3 regions of the Rhodococcus sp. 1R11 genome follow, and region 1 is predicted to be linked to each of the others. Evidence: predicted binding sites of a transcription regulator. Region 1 holds the regulator's gene; each other region holds the start of a gene.

The links. Region 1 encodes LexA, which represses DNA repair genes until DNA is damaged. Its sites were predicted from a motif close to CGAACANNTGTTCG; they were not measured.
Region 2: the regulator LexA is predicted to act here: its motif matches at 3,522-3,535, upstream of E4P29_RS04315 (HNH endonuclease signature motif containing protein).
Region 3: the regulator LexA is predicted to act here: its motif matches at 1,814-1,827, upstream of E4P29_RS26355 (DUF222 domain-containing protein).

What each region holds. Positions count from the first base shown of each region.
Region 1 covers NZ_SPNG01000004.1:415,944-421,164, reverse strand. The annotation lists gene hrpA (ATP-dependent RNA helicase HrpA) at 1-1,754, shown strand, start outside; gene nrdR (transcriptional regulator NrdR) at 1,767-2,231, opposite strand; gene E4P29_RS09930 (hypothetical protein) at 2,331-2,720, opposite strand; gene lexA (transcriptional repressor LexA) at 3,120-3,803, shown strand; gene E4P29_RS09920 (acyl-CoA dehydrogenase family protein) at 3,884-5,026, opposite strand; gene E4P29_RS09915 (solute carrier family 23 protein) at 5,179-5,221, opposite strand, start outside.
Region 2 covers NZ_SPNG01000002.1:232,197-237,417, reverse strand. The annotation lists gene E4P29_RS04330 (hypothetical protein) at 28-258, opposite strand; gene E4P29_RS04325 (glycoside hydrolase family 15 protein) at 353-2,398, shown strand; gene E4P29_RS04320 (nitronate monooxygenase) at 2,409-3,416, opposite strand; gene E4P29_RS04315 (HNH endonuclease signature motif containing protein) at 3,549-4,907, shown strand; gene lepA (translation elongation factor 4) at 5,026-5,221, opposite strand, start outside.
Region 3 covers NZ_SPNG01000006.1:292,466-297,686, forward strand. The annotation lists gene E4P29_RS13550 (collagen-like protein) at 1-297, shown strand, start outside; partial or broken gene E4P29_RS26345 (HNH endonuclease) at 382-838, opposite strand; gene E4P29_RS26350 (hypothetical protein) at 926-1,189, shown strand; gene E4P29_RS26355 (DUF222 domain-containing protein) at 1,219-1,800, opposite strand; partial or broken gene E4P29_RS13560 (DinB family protein) at 1,940-2,543, opposite strand; gene E4P29_RS13565 (CPBP family intramembrane glutamic endopeptidase) at 2,549-3,292, opposite strand; gene E4P29_RS13570 (DUF3533 domain-containing protein) at 3,312-4,583, opposite strand; gene msrA (peptide-methionine (S)-S-oxide reductase MsrA) at 5,059-5,221, opposite strand, start outside.

The DNA.
Region 1 (5,221 bases):
CGGCGCTGGCCTACGAACGGGTGACGTTGTACGGCATTCCGTTGGTGACGCAGCGCCCGGTCAACTATCACCGCATCGATCCCGAGGCGTCTCGCGAGCTCTTCATCAGGCATGCACTGGTTCAGGGCGAATGGAAGACCCAACACGGGTTCTTTCACAAGAACAGGGCTCTGCTCGACGACGTCGGCGAGCTCGAACATCGTGCTCGGCGACGGGACATCGTCGTCGACGACGACGCGCTGTTCGATTTCTACGACGCCCGCATCGCCCCGGAAGCCGTGTCTGCGCGACACTTCGACACCTGGTGGAAGAAGGCCCGCCGGCAAGATCCGTCCCTGCTCGACTTCACTACGGACACCGTCGTCAACTCGGACGCCGCGTCGGTACTGACGGGTGCGTATCCGGACGCGTGGCGACAGGGTGAAATTCAATTCCCACTGACGTATCAATTCGAGCCCGGCACGGCCGCTGATGGCGTCACCGCGCGGATTCCCATCGCACTGCTCGCTCAGGTACAGCCGGTCGGCTTCGACTGGCTGGTGCCGGGGATGCGCGCCGAGCTCGTCACCGCATTGATCAAGACGCTACCGAAGGCATTGCGACGCAATGTGGTCCCGGCTCCGGACTTCGCTGCGGCAGCGTTGGCAGTGATGAAACCTCGGGCCGAAACACTCGTGACGGCTCTGGCCCGCGAACTCTCGCGGGCCGCACAATGCCACATCACCGCCAAGGACTTCGACACTGCGGCGCTACCCGATCACCTTCGAATGACGTTCGCCGCGGTCGACCCGTCCGGGACGGTGCTCGGCAGCAACAAGGATCTGACCGCGTTGCGCGCTGGTCTGGCCGGCGAGGTCGGCCGTCAGGTCGCACGTGCGGTCGGCGACGCGGAGCGCGCCCCGACGCTGGCGTGGACCTCGGGCACGTTGGGCCGCTTGGAGCCCACGGTCACCCGAGACGTGGGCGGACAGAAGGTCACCGGGTACCCGGCGTTGGTGCCCGAGGGTTCGGGCGTGGCGGTGCGAGTGCTCAGCACCCCCGCCCAGCAACGCACAGCCATGCGCGCGGGCACCCGTACTCTGCTGCTCGCCACGGCACCGAAGGGAACGAAAGCCCTGCTGGCCGGGCTGCCGACCGCCGAACGTCTTGCGCTCGGCCAGAACCCGTACGGCGGCGTCGATGCGCTGCTCGAGGAATGCCGTGCGCTCGCTGTGGAAGAAGCGATGGACGCGCACGGCGGACCGGTTCGCGATCCGGCCGAGTTCGACAAGCTCAGGGCACTGGTGGACGCAGAGGTTCCGCGGCGTACTGCTGCTGTTCTCGCTCTGGTTCGACCGGTTCTGACGGCCGCGTTGGCTCTGTCGTCCCAGTTGCAGAACGCATCGGGTGAGCCCGCCGACGATGTCCGAGAACAGCTCGATGGCCTGATCTTTCGCGGTTTCGTCACCGAGTTCGGTTCTCGACGGTTGGCCGATCTGCCACGCTATCTCGCTGCGGCGACCAAGAGGCTGTCCACTCTGCCGAGCAGCGCGGGCCGCGACGCTGCGGCGATGGACGTTCTCGACCGGGTGTACGGCTCGTACGGGCGGCTGTTGGATTCGCTTCCGGAAAGCAGGAAGAACAGCTCGGGTGTGCAGGAGCTGTTCTGGATGATCGAGGAACTGCGGGTGGGGCTCTTCGCCCAGGGAGTTCGTACTGCGTATCCGGTATCGGAGAAGCGCATCGAGAAGGCGATCGCCGATCAGTCTCGCTGATCGGCCCGCGGTTCACTCGACGTCGGCGGACTCTCGATGTTTGCGGAGTTCGTGAATTTCCTTCTCGAAGTCCTCGGCCGAACTGAACGAGCGGTAGACCGATGCGAAACGAAGGTAGGCCACTTCGTCGAGATCGCGTAGCGGTCCGAGAATGGCCAGGCCCACTTCGTTGCTGGGAATCTCCGCCGAACCGGCCGCGCGGATGTTGTCTTCGACTTGCTGAGCCAGCAGGTTCAGCGCGTCGTTGTCGACGTCTCTGCCCTGGCAGGCGCGACGAACGCCTTTGACGACCTTCTCCCGACTGAACGGCTCGGTCACACCGCTGCGCTTCACGACGGCGAGCACAGCAGCCTCCACGGTGGTGAAGCGACGACCGCACTCGGGGCAGGACCGGCGTCGCCGTATTGCCTGACCCTCGTCCATTTCACGCGAATCCACCACGCGTGAGTCGGGGTGCCTGCAGAACGGGCAATGCATGAGGGAGCCTCCGTCGTAGCCGATACTCCGACGACGAACGTGCGCGTCGGGGCAGTCTTCGAGGATACTCAGCCACGCTGGGCACCATGGTGCCGGTGGTCATCTGCTGGGTGCGTACTCGACGAGCGCTCCGTCGTGCACCATGACCGCGCCGGCAGGCTGAGTGGCCGCGTCGGGTGTGGTCGCGCGCAGATTCGCGATGCCGAGCAGACCGCCGGCCACGACGACCACAGCCAACATCCACAGAACCAGAGAGCGTGGGCGCACGGTCTGGTTCGCGAAATGAGCCGAGGTGTCGTCGAAGTCTCGATCCGCCATCTCGCGATCGGTCACGTCGGTCCAGGACTCGTCCAGGACGGGCAAGCACGGGCCGTTCTGCGTCCGACGCCCGTGGTTCTGCAGCACGGGCCGCGACCGCCGACGACGCTCGACGACACCGGATCGCGAACGCATACCGGCAGTGGTGGGACGATCGGTGGTGATGGTCATCGGAACCTCGTCTTCGCTCGTTGGATCGATTGTTCGATCAGGCGTTCGATGGACGCTTGTTCGAAGTTCTATCACGCGCCTCCGACAAAGTCTGTAGAAAACGCGACACGAGTCGAACAGATGTTTGATTCAACAGCTGATACACGCTAGATTCGTGTCAGAAACCACACGCCACACGAGTCGACATCATCAACTCCAGTCCGCGTGGATCGATACCGCGTAGACCGAATCCAGCCGCATCAGCAGGAGGCCGACAGCATGAAGGACGAGACCTCGACGAGGTCCATCACCGGTTCCAGTACGACGGGTTCCACGAAAGCTGGTTCCGCGCGAGCCGGATCCTCGACGGTCGGCAAGGCTGCGGCCGGAAAGCCGGCCGCCGAGCCGACCCCGAAGGCCATGGAGGTCGGCACCGACATCAGCGCAGGGCTCACCGAGCGCCAACGGAAAGTGTTGGAGGTCATCCGGGCCTCGGTCACCGAGCGCGGATACCCACCCAGTATTCGAGAGATCGGCGATGCCGTGGGCCTGACGTCGACGTCGTCCGTCGCTCATCAGCTTCGTACCCTCGAGCGCAAAGGGTTCCTGCGGCGCGATGCCAACCGCCCTCGCGCGGTCGACGTCCGTGGACTGGACGAGGTGCAGGCAGATCAGGCCGCGGCAGCGGTGGACGGTTCGGCAGCGTCCAACGAGCAGGATCGGTTGCCGACGCCGACGTTCGTGCCGGTTCTCGGCCGGATCGCCGCGGGTGGTCCGATTCTGGCCGAGGAAGCCGTCGAGGACGTGTTCCCACTCCCCCGCGAGTTGGTCGGTCAGGGATCACTGTTCTTGCTCAAGGTGGTCGGCGAGTCCATGATCGACGCGGCCATCTGCGATGGCGACTGGGTGGTGGTGCGTCAACAGTCCGTGGCCGACAACGGCGACATCGTGGCAGCGATGATCGAGGGCGAGGCCACCGTCAAGACGTTCAAGCGTTCCAAGGGTGAGGTGTGGCTCATGCCGCACAACCCATTGTTCGAGCCGATCCCGGGTAACAATGCCGCGATTCTCGGCAAGGTCGTCACCGTGATGCGCAAGCTCTGAACTCTGTTCGGACACAACGAAAGAAGGGCCGCAGCACAGGTGCTGCGGCCCTTCTCGTCGGTTCCGAACGATCGGCAGAATCAGAGATTCAGTCCACGACCGATGATCTCCTTCATGATCTCCGTGGTGCCGCCGTAGATGGTCTGTACCCGAGAATCCATGTAAGCCTTGGCAATCGGGTATTCCTTCATGTAACCGTAGCCGCCGTGCAGCTGGAGGCATCGGTCGATGAGCTTGACCTGGTTCTCGGTGGTCCACCACTTCGCCATGGCGGCTTCCTGCACGGTCAGCTTGCCGTCGTTGAGCAGTTCGATGAACTTGTCGACCATGATGCGGGTAGCGGTGGTTTCGGTAGCCAGCTCCGCCAACACGAATCGCGTGTTCTGGAACTTTCCGATCGACTTACCGAATGCCTTGCGATCGCGGCAGTACTGGATGGTCATCTCCAGTGCCGATTCCATGGCCGCAGCCGCGACGACGGCAATCGAGAGGCGCTCCTGAGGCAAGTTCTGCATCAGGTAGATGAAGCCCATGCCTTCTTCGCCGAGCAGGTTGGCGGCCGGAACCCGAACGTCGGTAAAGCTGAGTTCCGCGGTGTCCTGGGCCTTCATGCCGATCTTGTCCAGGTTGCGGCCACGCTCGAAACCGGGCATGTCGCGCTCTACGACCAGCAAGCTGAAGCCCTGGGCACCCTTCTCGGGGTCGGTGCACGCTACGACGACGATCAAATCGGCATTGATGCCGTTGGTGATGAACGTCTTCGATCCGTTCAATACCCAGTCGTCGCCGTCCCGAACGGCCTTGGTCTTGATCCCCTGTAGGTCGCTGCCGGTGCCCGGCTCGGTCATGGCGATCGCGGTGATCAGCTCACCGGAGCAGAATCCGGGAAGCCAGCGCTGCTTCTGCTCGTCGTTGGCCAACTCGATGAAGTACGGCGCGACGACGTCGTTGTGCAGAGTGAAGCCGATGCCGCTGTAGCCGCCGCGGGTGGTTTCCTCGGTGACGATGGCGTTGTAGCGGAAGTCCTTGACGCCGCCACCGCCGAACTCCTCCGGTGCGGCAGTTCCGAGGAAGCCCTGCTTGCCGGCCTCGACCCAGACGCCGCGGTCGACGATGTTCTGCTCTTCCCACTTCGCGTGATTGGGGGCTACGTGCTGTTCGAGAAACTTCCGGTACGACTCCCGGAACAGCTCGTGCTCGGGCTCGAAAAGTGTGCGTTCCACGCAGATCTCCTTGTTCGGTGCGCACCGTCGTCGACCGCGAGAAGGGGGGTCACAGCGCGGTCGTCGGTGCGACTGACGTCACGGTTCAACAGTACGTTTGCGGTGTACCGAGGGTCGATGACCAAAACGTGCGCGATCCGTGACCGCCCCTGCTAGCGTCGTCCATTCGTTCTGCCTCGGGCCAGCGCCGAGACG
Region 2 (5,221 bases), on a different contig from region 1:
GAGCCCATGTCACCCGAGACCGCGGCATTACAGTCCATCCTTCGTCGTAGACGTCGAGGCCGAGAACTCGGCCTCGCGTGCTGCGCTGGCGTCACGGCCCAACACGCGCAGGATCACTGCCAGCACGCGATCGAACACCCGAGCCGAGACGAACGCAACAGGAACGAGCACCGCGAGCACGACCACCGACTGCGGAACGAACGGCAGGCCCGTCACCCACAGCTCGACGCCGTCCCACCACCGCGCGAACGATTCCATCCTCGCAGCTTAAACCAGGCCTTCACCCGAGCCGCGCCACGCCGAGTGCAGCCTCTCAGTGGACGGCTGCCACGGATCGGTCGATGATTACGCCATGACGGCATTCGATGAGGTTTCGCCCGTGCCCCCGGTCGCCGAGGAGCCGGCCATGGGCTCAGGACATCCAGGCCTGGGCGGAACGGAGGTCCAAGGTGCGTTGGGCAGCACCGATGCGCCGGTGTCCACGTTGGTCTCTTATCGCAGCGCGTTCCCGCCCATCGACGACTACGCATTTCTCTCGGACTGCGAGACGACGTGCCTCATCGCCCGAAACGGCTCCGTCGAGTGGATGTGTGTGCCCCGGCCGGATTCCCCCAGCATCTTCGGAGCGATTCTCGATCGAAGTGCCGGCCACTTTCGAGTCGGCCCCTACGGTCAGTCGGTCCCTGCGGCGCGGCGCTATTTGCCCGGCGGCCTCATCGTGGAGACGACCTGGCAGACCGAGACCGGGTGGCTCATCGTGCGTGACGCGTTGGTGATGGGCCCCTGGCACAACACCGATCAGCGTTCTCGAACTCACAAGCGCGCACCGAGCGACTGGGATGCAGAGCACATCTTGCTCCGTACCATCAAATGTGTCAGCGGCACAGTCGAATTGGAGATGAGCTGCGAGCCCGCCTTCGACTACCATAGGGCACCCGCGACATGGGAGTACACCGGCAAGGTGTACGAGGAGACCACCGCGACCTGCGAGGCGAGCGCCGACGGCGACCAGCCCACCCTGAAATTGACCACCAATCTTCGGATCGGCATCGAGGGCCGCGAAGCACGCGCGCGAACCCGAATGACGGAGGGCGACAACATCTTCGTCGCGCTGTCGTGGTCCGATCTTCCCGCACCCCAGACGTTCGAGGAAGCGGCCAGCAAGATGTGGCAGACCTCGGAATGCTGGCGGCAGTGGATCACAATCGGCCGATTCCCCGATCATCCGTGGCGCGGCTACCTCCAGCGCAGCGCTCTGACCCTCAAAGGACTGACCTACGCACCCACGGGAGCACTGCTCGCCGCGTCGACCACGTCGCTACCCGAAACACCGGGCGGAGAACGTAACTGGGACTATCGCTACACCTGGGTCCGCGACTCGACATTCGCTCTGTGGGGTCTGTACACGCTCGGACTGGACCGTGAAGCCAACGACTTCTTCGCGTTCATGTCCGACGTGGCGACGACGGCGAACGGCGAGGTCAATCCGCTGCAGGTGATGTACGGCATCGGCGGAGAGAAGACCCTCGACGAGAGCGAGCTTCCGCACCTGTCCGGATACGACGGCGCGCGGCCGGTGCGCATCGGCAACGGGGCCTACGACCAAGAGCAGCACGACATCTGGGGCACCATGCTCGACTCGGTGTACCTGCACGTCAAGTCGCGCGAGCACGTCCCGGAATTCCTGTGGCCGCTGCTCAAACGACAGGTCGAGGAAGCGATCGCGAACTGGCGCAAACCGGACCGTGGCATCTGGGAGGTGCGCGGCGAACCGCAGCACTTCACGTCTTCGAAGCTCATGTGTTGGGTCGCGCTCGATCGCGGAGCCAAGCTCGCCGATATCCACGGCGAGAAGGACTACTCGGACCAGTGGAACGAGATCGCGGACGAGATCAAGGCCGACATTCTCGAGAACGGCACCGACTCGCGCGGAGTACTGACCCAGCGCTACGGCGACCCGTCGCTCGACGCGTCGTTGCTGCTGGCACCGCTGCTGCGATTCCTGCCGGCCGACGACGAGCGAATCCGCGCCACAGTGCTCGCCATCGCCGACGAGTTGACCGAGGACGGCTTGGTTCTGCGCTACCGAACCGACACCACCGACGACGGCTTGGCCGGCGAGGAAGGCACGTTCACGATCTGCTCGTTCTGGCTCGTGTCCGCTCTGGTGGAGATCGACGAACTCCCGCGCGCCAAGCACCTGTGCGAACGACTGCTCGCCTACGCGAGCCCGCTCAAGCTCTACGCCGAAGAGATCGACCATCGCACCGGCCGTCACCTCGGCAACTTTCCGCAAGCATTCACGCACTTGGCGTTGATCAACGCAGTGGTGCACGTCATCCGAGCCGAGGAAGCCCAGGCATCGGGACACTTCCAGCCCGCCCACGCCAACCCCTGAGCTGTCTGGTTCAGCGGCCGAGTTGCCTCGCCCATTCGGCGACCAGCTCGGCCGCCGGTTTCGCCTGAGCGCGGCGATAACCGGTCCCGGCCCACATCGACAGTCCCGACGGGTCACCCGCTGCTGCGGCCTTCGCGCGCATCGGCGCGGTCAGGTAATGCAGATCGGGATACGCCAGCGGAGCGGCTTCGGAGTTCTCGCGCATGAACTCGTTCACCAAGCCTCGCGCAGGACGACCCGAAAACGCCTTCGTCACGGCGGTACCCGACGCACTGGCCAGCTGCTCGCGGTGCACAGGCTTCGTTCCTGCCTCGGGAGTGTTCAGAAACGCAGTACCCAGCTGAGCTGCATGCGCGGCACCCGAATCCAGCAGCGGCGCAATATCGTTGCCGTCCATGAGCCCGCCGGCCGCGATACGGGGCAGATCCGAGATTCCACGTACGGCGACCAGCAACTCCGTCAACGGCTCCTCCGGAGCCGACCCGTCGAACGTGCCTCGGTGTCCGCCCGCCTCGGGCCCCTGCACCACCAGCGCGTCCACACCATTCGCGGTGGCGATCGACGCATCGGAGGCGGTTGCCACCGTTGCCCACACTTCGGTTCCCACGGAATGCAACTGGGCAACCTCGTCGGCATCGAAGGTGGCGAATGTACTCGACACCACCGGCACCGGATGGGCAATCAGCCAGGCGAATTTCTCCGGGTAGTAATCATCGCGGCGTTTCAGCACGCCGGGTTCGGCGTCGAATCGCTCGAACCACGGTGCCAGATGCTCGGCGTAAGAGTCGACGTTCGCGCCCGACGGCTCCTCGGGTAGGAAAAGATTGACCCCGAACACCAGACCCCGCATCGAATCTACCTGCGCGGCAAGGGCATCCGGCGTCAACAACGCGCCGGCGATCATTCCGAGTCCGCCGGCCTCGGACACAGCCCGGGCGAGCTCGGGAGTACTCGGACCGCCCGCCATGGGCGCACCGACAACGGGAACACGCAATTTCTTCAGGATCGGCGTCGTCACAGATTCGAAATGTACTCTCCGTCCGATACCACGGACCACCGACAGGTTTCGATTCACGAATCATTCTGCGCAGCAATAGTTTTCGACTTGATCATAATTGCGTGTCGAACACCCGTTCGATACACTTGATCCATGACCACGGAGATCTGGCAACTGAGCGAGGCAGAACTCCTCGCCGACGCTGCCGCGGTCTCCCACCGGATCCAACTGCTCGAAGCACGACGGATTGCTCTGGTCGCCGACATCGACACCCGCGTCAGCCGAGAGAAGCTCGGGTTCCCCGGACCCGCCGGCTGGCTCACCTCCACCACCCTTCTCTCACCGTCCAAAGCCACCAAGATCGTCGCCCTCGCCCGCGGCATGAAGAACTTCCCCGACATCGCCGACGCCGTGAACACCGGCGTCATGTCCGTCGACCACGCCGCCCTGATCCTCACCTTCGCCGAAACACCCCCGAAGAACCTGTCGGAAGAGGGTCGCGATGTCGCACGTAAAGCTCTGATCGCCGCCGCCACCGGACCCGAAGCCCGCACCAGCCGCATCCGCGCAGCCATCACCAGGTTGCAGGACACCTTCGGCAACAACAAGCCACCCGCCGAAGACACCGACCGCAACGAACTCTTCGCCTCCACAACCCTGAACGGGCGCCTGGTGCTCAAAGGCGACTTCGACGCGATCACCGGAGAGAAACTCCTCACCGCACTCTCCCCGCTCACCGAACCCCACCCCGCCGCCGACGGCACCGAGACACTAAAAGCCGGAGACGACCGCAGCCCCGCCAAGAGACGAGCCGACGCCTTCGGGCACATCCTCGACCGCTACCTCGCCTCCAGCAACAGACCCACCGAAGGCGGCGAAAAACCACACATCAACCTGCACATCCGACTACAAGACCTCCAAAGCCAGAACAGTCAGAACAACAGCGACATCACCGACGACGAAACCACCCGCGCCGCAGCAGAATCCGACAACGACGAAGCCAACGCCGACGGTGGCGGCGGCGATCCAGTCGCCGCCGACCGCGGCGCGTATCGGGACCTGTTCGGTGACGGCACGTCGGTCGGGTGGCTGCCCTGGATGGGGCCCCTCTCCCGCAACACCTCCCGCCAACTCGCCTGCGACTGCCTACTCACCGCCATCGTCATGGACGAGAACGGCAACCCACTCAACCTCGCCCGCACCGCACGCACCGTCACCGCCAAACAGAAACGCGCATTGACTGCCCGCGATCACGGCTGCGCGTTCCCCGGCTGCGGCAAACCCGCCGCCTGGACCGAAGGCCACCACATCTGGCACTGGGCCGACGGCGGCCCCACCGACATGAACAACCTCGTCCTACTCTGCGGATTCCACCACCGACTCATCCACCACAGCGACTGGGAAGTGTTCATCGCCGCCGACCAGCACCCCTGGTTCGTACCCCCGGCCACCGTCGACCCCAACCGACAACCCCGACAATCCCACGCCCGAGCCGGCCCCCACATCGCCTGAACCCCACGCAAAACACACACCAGCCCCACACAAACACACCAGCCCCGCACCGAGAACACGGTGCGGGGCCGGAACAGGTTGCGTTACAACGACTTCGGAGAGCGGAGGTTACGTCCGGCTACTTCTTCGGCTTGTCCGACGAGGACTCCGAGGACAGTGCCGCCACGAAGGCTTCCTGCGGAACCTCGACCCGTCCGATGGTCTTCATTCGCTTCTTGCCTTCCTTCTGCTTCTCGAGCAGCTTGCGCTTACGGCTGATGTCGCCGCCGTAGCACTTGGCAAGCACGTCCTTACGGATGGCGCGGATGTTCTCA
Region 3 (5,221 bases), on a different contig from region 1:
GCCGATGGTGGTCCGGGTAAGGGTGGGCCGGGCGCAGGTGGCCCCGGTGGTGCTGTGTGCGCTCCGGCCGATGGTGCGACGCCTCCTGCGCCGCCGGCTCCGGCCGATGGCGCGACTCCGCCCGCGCCGCCTGCTCCCGCTGACGGTGCGACGCCTCCTGCGCCGCCGGCTCCGGCCGATGGCGCGACTCCGCCCGCGCCGCCTGCTCCCGCTGACGGTGCGACGCCTCCCGCGCCGCCTGCTCCCGCTGATGGTGCGACCCCTCCCGCTCCGCCGGTAGCTCCCTCGGGTTCCTGAGCCCAATCTCTTCCAGCCCCGCACCGTGTTCTCGGTGCGGGGCTGGTGTGTTTGTGTGGGGCTGGAGTGTGTTTTGCGTGGGGTTCAGGCGATGTGGGGGCCGGCTCGGGCGTGGGATTGTCGGGGTTGTCGGTAGGGGTCGACGGTGGCCGGTGGCACGAACCAGGGGTGCTGGTCGGCGGCGATGAACACTTCCCAATCGCTGTGGTGGATGAGTCGGTGGTGGAATCCGCAGAGTAGGACGAGGTTGTTCATGTCGGTGGGGCCGCCGTCGGCCCAGTGCCAGATGTGGTGGCCTTCGGTCCAGGCGGCGGGTTTTCCGCAGCCGGGGAACGCGCAGCCGTGATCGCGGGCAGTCAACGCGCGTTTCTGTTTCGCGGTGACGGTGCGTGCGGTGCGGGCGAGGTTGAGTGGGTTGCCGTTCTCGTCCATGACGATGGCGGTGAGTAGGCAGTCGCAGGCGAGTTGGCGGGAGGTGTTGCGGGAGAGAGGGTCCCATCCACGGTAGCCATCCGACCGACGTGCCGTCACCGAACAGGTCACGATACGCACCGCGATTCGCGCCAGGGTCACGATCTACACCCTCACCGTCACTCCGGCTATCACCCTCGTTGCTGTCATCTCGTTCGTGTCGGTCGTGTCGGTCGTGTCGGTCGTGTCGGTCGGCGAAGTCGGGATCGGGTTCGGTTGTGGCGCGGGTCTTCTCGTCGTCCGTGATGTCGTTGTCGGCGTTCAGGTTGCCGCGGAGGTCGGTGAGGTCCTGCAACCGGATGTGCAGGTTGACGTGTGGCTTTTCGCCGCCTTCGGTGGGCCTGTTGCTGGAGGCGAGGTAGCGGTCGAGGATGTGCCCGAAGGCGTCGGCTCTGCGCTTGGCGGGACTGCGATCGTCTGAGGTGCCGTCGGCGGCGGGGTGGGGTTCGGTCAGGGGGAGAGTGCGGTGAGTAGCTTCTCGCCGGTGACGGCATCGAAGTCGCCTTTGAGCACCAGGCGCCCGTTCAGGGTTGTGGAGGCGAAGAGTTCGTTGCGGTCGGTGTCCTCGGCGGGTGGTTTGTCGTTGCCGAAGCTGTCCTGCAACCTGGTGATGGCTGCGCGGATGCGGCTGGTGCGGGCTTCGGGTCCGGTGGCGGCGGCGATCAGAGCTTTACGTGCGACATCGCGACCCTCTTGGGGGAGGTTCTTCGGGGGTGTTTCGGCGAAGGTGAGGATCAGGGCGGCGTGGTCGACGGACATGACGCCGGTGTTCACGGCGTCGGCGATGTCGGGGAAGTTCTTCATGCCGCGGGCGAGGGCGACGATCTTGTTGGCTTTGGACGGTGAGAGCAGGGTGGTGGAGGTGAGCCAGCCGGCGGGTCCGGGGAACCCGAGTTTCTCTCGGCTGACGCGGGTGTCGATGTCGGCGACAAGGGCAATCCGTCGTGCTTCGAGCAGTTGGATCCGGTGGGAGACCGCGGCGGCGTCGGCGAGGAGTTCTGCCTCGCTCAGTTGCCAGATCTCCGTTGTCATGGATCAAGTGTATCGAACGGGTGTTCGATGCGCAATGATGATCGAATCGAAAACTATTGCCATGCATAAGGATTCGTGAAGTCTAACCTGTCGGTGCTCTGTGATATCGGCCCGCCACGCAGTCGAACGAACTGGTAGGTCAATCCGTCGTATCGTCGGAAGAGCTTGGATCAGCTTCTTGCGCAACGGTTTCCAGCTCGGTTCGGTACTGTGCCCACCATGCTTCGTTGCCGTCGGCCATGTTCTCGTTGCCATGACGCATTCCGACGGTCTGGTCGATGAGTTCGCGCACGATGTCTTGCGTGCCCCGCGTGCCGGTTGGTTTCTGCAATCATCTGGACCAGGACTCGGTGCAGCGTCACTTCTTGCTTCTCCACCGGCCAGTGCAGGACGCGTCCGAACGAGTCGAGTTCGTGGGCGTCGATGGTCTTGTCGGAGTGTTCCCAGGCCTTTCGGTACAGAGCGACAATGGATTCCGACGATTCTTCGGCGGTGGCCCACATGTCGGAGTTAGGCCGGGCCGTGCCTTCTGCTTCCAATTTCGCGAAAGGAGCTGGGAATTCGCGACCGAATGTGAGGCCGAAGTAGCCGTATTCGACGATGGCGAGGTGCTTGACCAGCCCGAGGAGGTTGGTTCCGGTCGGCGTCATCGGTCGCCGCTTCTGGTATTCGGTGAGGCCGTCGAGTTTCCACAGCATGTTCTGGCGAGCGATCCGAAGGTATTGGTGCAGCTCGTCTTTCATGTCGTTCAGCTTGTCGATGCGTGCCATACGAGGGCTGCGGCCAGTGCGCCGAGTCCGTTGAGCGACCAGTGCAGGGCAATGGGCGCGATGAGACTTCCGCTGCGGCTGCGTAGCCACGTGAAGACGACCCCGGCGGCGGCGGTCGCGACGACAGCGAGTGCGATCCCGACGATCTGTCCGAACAACCCGCCACCGAGAAATCCGCTGAGCCCCACGTTTCCTGCGGTCAGGCCGAGCGAGGATGCAATGTGCCACAGACCGAAGAGCAGGGACCCTGCCGCGAAGACTCCGCGTGCGCCGTAGACGCGGCCCAACGTGCCGTGCAGTACCCCACGGAACGCGAGTTCTTCCGGAATGACCGTCTGCAGCGGGATGACGATCATCGAGGCGACCAGCGCCGCGGAGATGGTGGCGTAGCGATCGGCCATGAAGAAGGGCCGCGTCATCGGCAGCAAGGCACCGATGGCGATGACGGTCAGGACGATGCCGACGGCACCGAGTGCGTAGAGCGAACCCGTCTTCCACTGCTTCGGTGACAGTCCCAGCTCGGCCCATCCGAGTCCGCGACGGTTCGACAGGATCACCAGGAGAACCGCGGCGATCGGAACCGTCGCGATACTCGCCCACACCGTGGTGAAGTGTGCGATGAGGTTGGTGCCCACGAGCACGAGAACGACAATGGCGACGTCGAGGTAGGCGCGGACGGCCCGTCGGGGTGCCACGCTCCCGGCTGGATTGACGGCAAGCATTGGATCGAGTGTACCGGCGTCAGCTGATAACACTCGGAGAATCGAGGCTTCTGTCGAGGCCCTTGCGGTCGTAGAGCAGGGTGAACGCCAGGCCGAACACGAGCCCGATGAGTAACCCGAGAGACGTCATACCCACCGAGTGCAGCAGGCCGGCGTCAGGGGAGGCATTGAAATACAGGATCGAGCGAGTTCCGAGGAAGATCTGATGCATCGGCTCGAACTGCGCCAGCCACGTGAAGATCGGCGCGCTCGCCTCGAGGGGAATCGTGCCGCCCGAGGACGGCAGCGCCAGGATGATGAAGACGACCAAATTGATCAGCAACCCTGCTGTGCCGAACGCCGACATCACCGCGAGCGCTGTGAATCCGACGGCGGTGATCGCGAACGCGCCGTACATCCACAGGGTCCACGCGTGGGTGATTGGCATGCTCAGCAGATGGCTGATCAGTAGGTACAGGCCGGATACGAGCATGGCGAGAACGAACATCACCAGCCACTTGACCAACAGCGTCTGGAACCGGCTGATCCGGGTGGGTCCGCGGTGGATGTACTTCGGGCCGATTTCGGTCGGTGTGAACCCCAGCAGTCCGTCGACGAGCGTGCTGACAATGGTCGCACCGGTGAATCCCGCCAAGACCAACAGCAGCGCGTAGTAGAACGCTGACAGGCCACCGCCGGTACCGTCGGGCAGTGGATCGTGCTGGGCAACAATCACATTGATCGGCTGCGCCAACGTCAGTGCGCTCGCACCGGCCAGAGGTGTGTCGCCGAGCTGCTGGCGAACCTGATCGGTGATCTGTTCGCCTACGGTCTGATTCACCGACTCGAATGCAGGAGTGGCCACTCCGGTCACGAGCGACATCCCGAAGCTGCCCGCCCGCGGATTGGTGTAGACCGTGATGATGGGCTTCTCTATATCGCCGGGAATGATGCTGCCCTCGGCCAGGATTCCCATTCTCTTGGTGAAATCGCTGGGGATGACGATGGATCCGTAGACCTCGGCCGTCGACAGCAACGATTCGGCCTGCGCAGGGCCGACCTGGCGGAAAGCGACCTTCTCGGAGTCGACGTTCTGAATCAAACCGTCGACGATGTCGTTGCCGATATTGCGTTGCTCACCCGCGAGCGTGTCGCCCTCGTCCTGGTTGACGATCGCGATGGGCAGATCGTGCAAGTTGCCCCGCGGATCGAGAACGCCGCCCAGATACAGGGCCGCGAGGAACGACATCAACGCCGAGACGACAAGGATCGGAGCGAGCCAAAAACGAGGCGAACGAAGGACGTCGGCCATCGACCGAGGGGTTCTGTCGGAGGTCACCGGATCAGTGTCGCAAGTTCGGCTCCCATGTGCGCGGTAGTTCGACCCCTGCTACGACTTCGGAGTGGAACCTGCGGAACGACCGCTGGCCCCGTCGTTCTCATCGAGGGACCGGAAGAATGCACGCTCATCGAGGGACCGGAAGAATGCACGCCGGACGGTGGCGGCCAGGGCGGCCCGTCGTCGGTCATGGTCCGTCTCGGGCTCACTGCGGTCGGCGGTGTGAATGGTGGCCGCAGGAATTATTGGATTTCTGCGGCGAACACGGCATCGTCGCCGAGGTGGAGACGATGCCGTCCGCTCGAGTGAACGACGCTTTCGATCGGTTGGCCGCCAACGACGTTCGGTACAGATTCGTCCTCGATATGTCGGACCTCCGTGCCCCACCCATGTGAGTGGAACCTCGTAGCAGGCTACGAAGTTCCATGCACATGCGGCGCAGCCGCTCCTAGGCGGTTGCCCGACGCGGCAACTTCCAGTCGGGGCGAACCCAGTGGCAGGTGTAGCCCTCGGGGTACTTCTGCAGGTAGTCCTGGTGCTCCGGCTCTGCTTCCCAGAAATCTCCTGCCGGGGTCACCTCGGTAACGACCTTGCCCGGCCACAGGCCCGAC